2 regions of the Paenibacillus sp. FSL R7-0345 genome follow, and region 1 is predicted to be linked to the other one. Evidence: a T-box and tRNA genes for the amino acid it is inferred to sense, from the RefSeq annotation. Region 1 holds a T-box; the other holds one or more tRNA genes.
What was found. The T-box of region 1 lies ahead of lysS (lysine--tRNA ligase). A T-box ahead of a tRNA ligase gene usually reads a tRNA of that ligase, here a tRNA-Lys.

Region 1 (3,416 bases):
CCGGCGGGAAAACAGCCACTCTGGCCAGTCCCTGTTCAAGCAGCAGCTCATTTACCATCTGCTCATTCACATATACATAGGCCAGCAGCCGGCCGTATTGATCGCGCTCCGATTCGTCAAACTCAAGCTGTACGGTCTGTCCTTTAAGCAGCTCTGTGGTAAAGTCACGCGCCTCCAGAGCATAGGGCTCAGGCTTGTCTCCTATTTCCGGGGTATCAATCAGCAGCATGCGTACCTTTTCAGTATCACCGTCATCAGTCCGGATACGGAAGGTGTCGCCGTCGGTGATCGAGGTGACTTCGGCTTCCATTAAGCCGGAAGCGGGTGCGTATGTACTGGTAACTTCGCTATCGTTGATAGAATTCAGTATAGATTCAGCTTTTTCAAGCAGTGAGGTTCCAGGCGCTGTAACAACAAAAAAGACAAAACTTACAGCACCGGCAAGAAGGGAGAGTGTGTTAACTTGCTTACGCGATTTCCGGACAGGTGCGTTTGAACTCCTGCGTGTGAAAAGCGACGGCTTTACCAGGCTGATCATCCAGACGATGATTGCTAATAGGGTGAACAACAGAAATAGTGGCGCAAAAGATTCCTTCAGTATCATGCAAATAGCTCCTCTGTAACAATAGTTAAGCCAGTGTAGCAGAAAATAGCAGCATTGAATACCCGTCAGTAACATTCAGCATTGGTTAGATCCAACACAAAACATCATTTACATATATCACCAAATGAATTATTGTTTTAGCAGGAGGGATGATATGGATCCATATGTTGATCAGCGGGTGGAGCGCCGGGCCAGGCCGGGAAGAATCAGGAATCTGTTCATTGTGCTAATAATTTTGGCAGGAGTGCTTGCGCTGCTTAATCCGTCCATTGAGGATTTTGCGGAATATGCTGCGGATGATCTGCAGGAAATGCTGGGCACGCCGCTGCCTGAAGGTCTTAATCAGACTGTGGTGCGGCCGCTGGTGGAGAATATTGCAGGGAGAGATAACTACATAGTTTTTTCCGTTTTTAGTCTTCCGGACATTCAGGACAACACGACCTTTCTTGGTGATATCACTGCGAAGAAGCGTTACTTAGGCGTATTCAAAATCTTTTTCATTGAGCTGTAGTTTGAATTGTAGCCTGAAATTTCAGCTTGAAAAAGCACCTCAAATCATGTTTAAATAGGTTTAATTGGATAAGAAAAGCGATGATGAGAAGAGTAGTTAAGCAAACGTTGTTCCCAGAGAGCTCCAGCCCGGTGAAATGGAGCAGCAATGTGCCTGACGAATAAAGTCTCTGAGCTGCATATGGAATTGAGTGTCAGACACTCAAGGATGATATGACGGGAGCTCCCGTTAAAGAGCTAGGGTATAAGCGTGATGGCCGTACCCGAAGAGGCGGTCCTGGCAACATGTCCGCGAACAGAGGTGGTACCACGGTGCTTATGACAGCTCCCGTCCTCAAGATGACAATCTTGAGGCGGGGGCTTTTTTGTTTTTTTACTACAATACAGAGGAGATCATTAATATGCATTGGGCACAAAAAATCGCAAACGACTTAATTAGTAATCATCCGGACCGTCAGACTTTTGTATGCGCCTCGGGCATCAGCCCGTCAGGCTCGGTTCATATCGGCAATTTCCGCGAGATCGTCACCACCTATTTCGTTACACGGGCGCTGCAGCAAGCAGGTAAAAAAGTGCGTTTTATCTTTTCGTGGGATGATTTCGACCGGTTCCGTAAAGTTCCGGCACAGCTGGATGCTTCTTATGAGCAGTATATCGGCCTGCCGTACACCAAGGTCCCATGTCCATGCGGCGGCCATACTTCCTATGCTGAGCACTACGAGCAGGAGTTTGAACAGGCATTGGGCGCTTTTGGCATCCTACCTGAATTTATCTACCAGAGCCGTGAATATCAGTCGGACCGATATAATCAGGCCATACTCCATGCCCTGCGCAGCAGAGGGGAAATATACGATATTCTGATGATGTTCAAAACAGGCAAAGCCACAGAGGAGGACCGGGCGGCCTTTTACCCGATTCAGGTCTACTGCGAGCGTTGCGGAAAAGATACGACCAGCGTGCACGCTTTTGACGGGGAGTCAGAGGACATCATTTATAGCTGCAAATGCGGCTGCTACAATACGCTGCACGTTCCGCAAGCCTCAAACATCAAGCTGCACTGGAAAATAGACTGGCCGATGCGCTGGGGGATGGAGCAGGTTGTGTTCGAGCCGGGCGGCCGGGATCATTCATCCGAGACGGGGAGCTATAATGTTGCCAAGGTCATGGCGAAGAAAATATTCGGAAATCAGCCGCCGTATTACGTTCCCTATGAGTTCATCAGCATTAAAGGCAGTCATGCCAAAATGTCCAGCTCGTCTGGCCATAACTATACGCCGGAGGACCTGCTGAAGGTATACGGGCCGGAGCCGATTCTGTTTATGTTCGCCAAATACCAGCCGGATGCGGCCTTCAGTATCGGCCTGGATGAGGATGTGCTGCGGAACTATACGGAATTCGAACGGTACCGTAAAGCATTTGCCGCCGGACAATTGGAGAGTGAGGACATCCGTGCCGCTCTGGAACTAACCTTACGAAATCCTGCTGATGCGGAAGCGCCGGGCTTCAGCCAGGCTGCGGCGTTACTGCCGCTGATCAACTGGGACTGCACACTTCTGCAAAAACTGCTGAACCAGGATGGCGGAAGCGGCGGTAATGAAGGATTATTCCGGCAAACCGCAGAACGGGCTGAGCACTGGATCAGAGAATATGCTCCGCACAAGCTGGTTACGGTGAACACCAGTCCGGACCGGGTGCTGTATCAATCGCTGGAAGCTGCCGAACAGGAGCGGGTTATGGCATTCTGCGGCTTGCTCCGTACCGGATTTTCCGATGAAAAAGAATTCATGCAGCAGGTGTACGCCATTTGTCACGATGCTGACAAAAAGACGATGAGAAGCAACCAGAAGTCGCTGTTTTCCATTCTTTATCAGCTGATTTTGCAGCAGCCGGAAGGCCCGAGAATTCCTGTTCTTGTTCAGGCACTGGGCAAAGAGCGTGTGCTGGCGCTGCTGGACTTCTAAACGGAGCCCTGTTGCCCTTTACGGGATCGTCCCAAGAGAGTTATAATATAACGGACTGTTTATAACTTATGTTGGAAAGTGAGTCGAACACTATGGGCCGTAAATGGAATAATATTAAAGAGAAGAAAGCATCCAAGGATGCCAATACAAGTAAGGTCTACGCCAAATTTGGCGTTGAGATTTATGTAGCAGCGAAGAAAGGCGAACCGGACCCTGAATCGAACCGTGCACTGAAGGTCGTTCTGGAACGCGCCAAGACTTATAATGTACCGAAGGCCATCATCGATCGCGCTTTGGAAAAAGCCAAAGGCAGCGGCGACGAAAACTATGTGGAGCTGCGT
Region 2 (3,416 bases), 940 kb from region 1:
GGCGCCTCCCTGCTTGTACTGCTCCTGGCCAATGCCGGCGGCAAAATGACCTCTGTCAAGCTTGTGCTCGCCGGTATGGTCATAAACGCGTTATGTACCGCTTTTGCCAACTTTATTGTCTATTTCGCCAACAATGCCGAAGGCATCAAAACCGTTACCTTCTGGACTATGGGCAGCCTGGCCGCCTCAAGCTGGGATAAGCTGCCGCTGATTGCCGTATCCATCACTGTAGCCGCTTTATTCTTCCTGATGCAGTTCCGCGCCCTGAACGCCATGCTGCTTGGTGATGAAGCTGCTGTCACGCTGGGAATTTCCTTAAGCGCATACCGCAGAGCCTATATGATTCTCACCGCCCTGATCACCGGTATCATGGTCGCCAGCTGCGGAATGATCGGCTTCGTCGGCCTGATTATCCCCCATCTGGTCCGGGGACTTGTCGGCTCAGACCACCGCAGACTGCTTCCGGCTTCCATTCTGTTCGGGGCAATCTTCATGATCTGGACAGATGTTATCGCCCGGACCATTGTTCCGAATGTGGAGCTGCCGATCGGGATTATCACCGCCCTGATTGGTGCACCGATGTTCATGTACATGCTGGTCAAAAAAGGCTACGCGTTTGGAGGCAAATCATAATGAATTTAAACGTTGAACATCTGACGGTTTCTTTTTCCAATATCAATATTGTCAAGGATGTATCGCTCAAGGTCCGTAACAAGCAATTTGTCGGCCTGATCGGACCAAACGGCTGCGGGAAATCCACGCTTCTGAAAAGCATTTATAAAGTCATCAAGCCCAAGCAGGGCGATGTCTTTCTCGCTGATCTGGATGTCATTAAGGCAAGCCCTAAGCTTGTTGCGCAAAAGCTCGGCGTTGTTGGCCAGTTCAATGAGCTGAGCTTTGATTTTACTGTACGTGAGATGGTCGCGATGGGCCGGACCCCGCATAAGGGGATGCTGGAGAACGACAATAAGCAGGACCAGGACATTGTTAACGGGGCCTTGCGCAAGGTTAGTCTGGAGGGGCATGCAGATCGCAGCTATAACTCCCTCTCAGGCGGTGAGAAGCAGCGTGTCATTCTGGCGCGTGTGCTGGCCCAGCAGCCGGAATTCATGATTCTCGACGAGCCGACCAACCATTTGGACATTAAATACCAGCTGCAGATTCTAAACATTGTCAAAAAGCTGGACATCGGCATCCTCGCCGCACTCCACGACCTTACACTTGCTGCCGAATACTGCGATTATCTGTATGTGATGAAGCAGGGACAGGTTGCCGCCAGCGGCAAGCCCGAGGACATTTTGACAAAAGAGCTGATCGGCCAGGTCTTCGACGTAGCCTGCGAAACCTATCGTAATCCGGTAACCGGAGCACTGGGTATTGCTTATCTGGAGACTAGATAATTTGTGCATAAAAGAGAGCGCCTCCTGTTGGTTAAGGAGACGCTCTCTTAGTGTTTAACTAAATAAAAAAAGAACGGCATCGCTGCCGTTCTCTGTGTGATGGACTCTCAGGGGCTCGAACCCTGGACAAATAGATTAAGAGTCTACTGCTCTACCAACTGAGCTAAGAGTCCATATCATGTAATCTGTATTGAATATTGCTCTCAAAAGGAACTCTTATAATATACCTCGCGGTGAGAGTAATGTCAACTGTTTTTTTATTTTATTTAAACATAGTAAACTTGAGGTATTTATCAAACTACATTGAGGAGGAAACTGTCTTATGAACTTAAGCCTGAATTGGATTACACTTCGAGTCCGCGATCTGGAGGCCTCCCTTCATTTCTATCACGGGATTCTCGGTCTTCCCATTGAACGGCAATTTGAAAGCAGAGGCAGACAGATTGTGATGTTAGGCCGAGACGGGCAGCCCAAGATTGAGCTGATTCAGGGAAGTGAGCCTGCACTGAAACCGGAATCCGGCGTATCTGTCGGCTTTGAAGCAGAGTCACTGGACGATGCCATCGAAGAATTGAGCAGTCACGGCATCCCGGTCGCCCGCGGCCCCATCTCGCCGAACCCGCATCTGCGGTTCTTTTATGTGCTGGACCCGGACGGCTTTGAGGTACAGATTGCAGAGCATAGCTAGTCTTAATTGTTAGCTTAGCAACCCGGTCCCGCAGTTAAATAATGTGCAAAAAGGCTGCCCCTTCTCATAAGGGCGCAGTCTTTTTTTGCATGAACTGGAATGCCCGGCTGGTGCTCTCTACATCTAATTCCTGTACGATTTTGGCTTAAGCAATGTAAGAGTTACTGTCACTGCATTATCAACAAATGACCGTTCAGGACGGGATTTCATAAGTACAGTCAGCCCTATCAGGGATACAGTCAGAGTCTGAGCCAGAGACTTGGCATTTACACTGTCGTCCAGCTCACCCGATTGCAGCCCCCGTTCAATTGCTTCCTCAAAAATAACCGAGAGATACATTTGATGTTCTCTTGTCAGGATTTCAAACTTCTCGTCATGCGGCGAAAGCTCCACCATCGTATTGATGCAAAAGCATCCCCGGCTTGTAGACTGACTGTACTCTGTCTCCACCAGATTTTCAAAAAAAGTCCGGAATTCTTCCCTGACCGAAGAATGATTCTGAAACCTGGCCCGGACGTCCGCTGCATGAGAACGCGTGTATTTCCGCAGCGCTGCTTCAAACAATGCTTTTTTGTCCCCGAAGGCTGAGTATATGCTTGGCCGCTGAATCCCCATTGCTGATGTCAAATCGCTTAATGAGGTAGCTTCGAATCCCTTTTCCCAGAACAGCTGCAGCGCTGCATCCAAGGCCTTTTCCTCGTCAAACTCCCGTAGCCTTGCCATCTAACCCCTCTTTTCATATCGAATGGTATGTAATAAAGGTAGTATTTCGTGTTTATTATGTCAAGGTAATCTCTTGATTTAATTAAGATTAGATAACAGTCATTGACAAAATAAATGGTGTTCCATTATAGTTAGCGAAACAATAACATACCGATCAGTATGTTATTATATGCTAAGGAGTGATAATGATCAGTATGCACAAACGTCATAACCTTTTGATCGCCAGCATGACAGAATTTACAGATGCAGAAACCGATTCAGTACAGAAAGCACCTTCGTCTGCCTCTATGCCCCGGCCGCTCGCCCTTTTATTTGCCATGACCTGCGGACTTGCTGTTGCCAACATTTATTACGCGCAGCCTTTGCTGGACACCCTTGCAGGTGAGTTCGGGATCACGCCTTCCTCCATAGGTATTGTCATTACAATTACCCAGCTGTGTTACGCTCTGGGTCTGCTGCTGCTGGTGCCGCTCGGGGATTTGGTTAACCGGCGCCGCCTGATTACCGGTCAAATGCTTGTATCCGTGCTGGCCCTGATTCTCGTCGGTACTGCCTCATCCGCCATAGTTCTGTTTATAGGCATAGCAGTAGTGGGGCTGCTTGCT

Region 2: it has a tRNA-Lys gene. The T-box ahead of lysS (lysine--tRNA ligase) is inferred to sense a tRNA for this amino acid. The anticodon was not compared.

The regions. Positions count from the first base shown of each region.
Region 1 covers NZ_CP152002.1:3,272,273-3,275,688, forward strand. The annotation lists gene NST84_RS13940 (thermonuclease family protein) at 1-604, opposite strand, end outside; gene NST84_RS13945 (hypothetical protein) at 759-1,115, shown strand; T-box leader at 1,187-1,453, shown strand; gene lysS (lysine--tRNA ligase) at 1,516-3,075, shown strand; gene NST84_RS13955 (YebC/PmpR family DNA-binding transcriptional regulator) at 3,168-3,416, shown strand, end outside.
Region 2 covers NZ_CP152002.1:2,336,236-2,339,651, reverse strand. The annotation lists gene NST84_RS09745 (iron ABC transporter permease) at 1-633, shown strand, start outside; gene NST84_RS09740 (ABC transporter ATP-binding protein) at 633-1,400, shown strand; tRNA gene NST84_RS09735 (tRNA-Lys) at 1,501-1,573, opposite strand; gene NST84_RS09730 (VOC family protein) at 1,723-2,088, shown strand; gene NST84_RS09725 (TetR/AcrR family transcriptional regulator) at 2,212-2,811, opposite strand; gene NST84_RS09720 (MFS transporter) at 3,099-3,416, shown strand, end outside.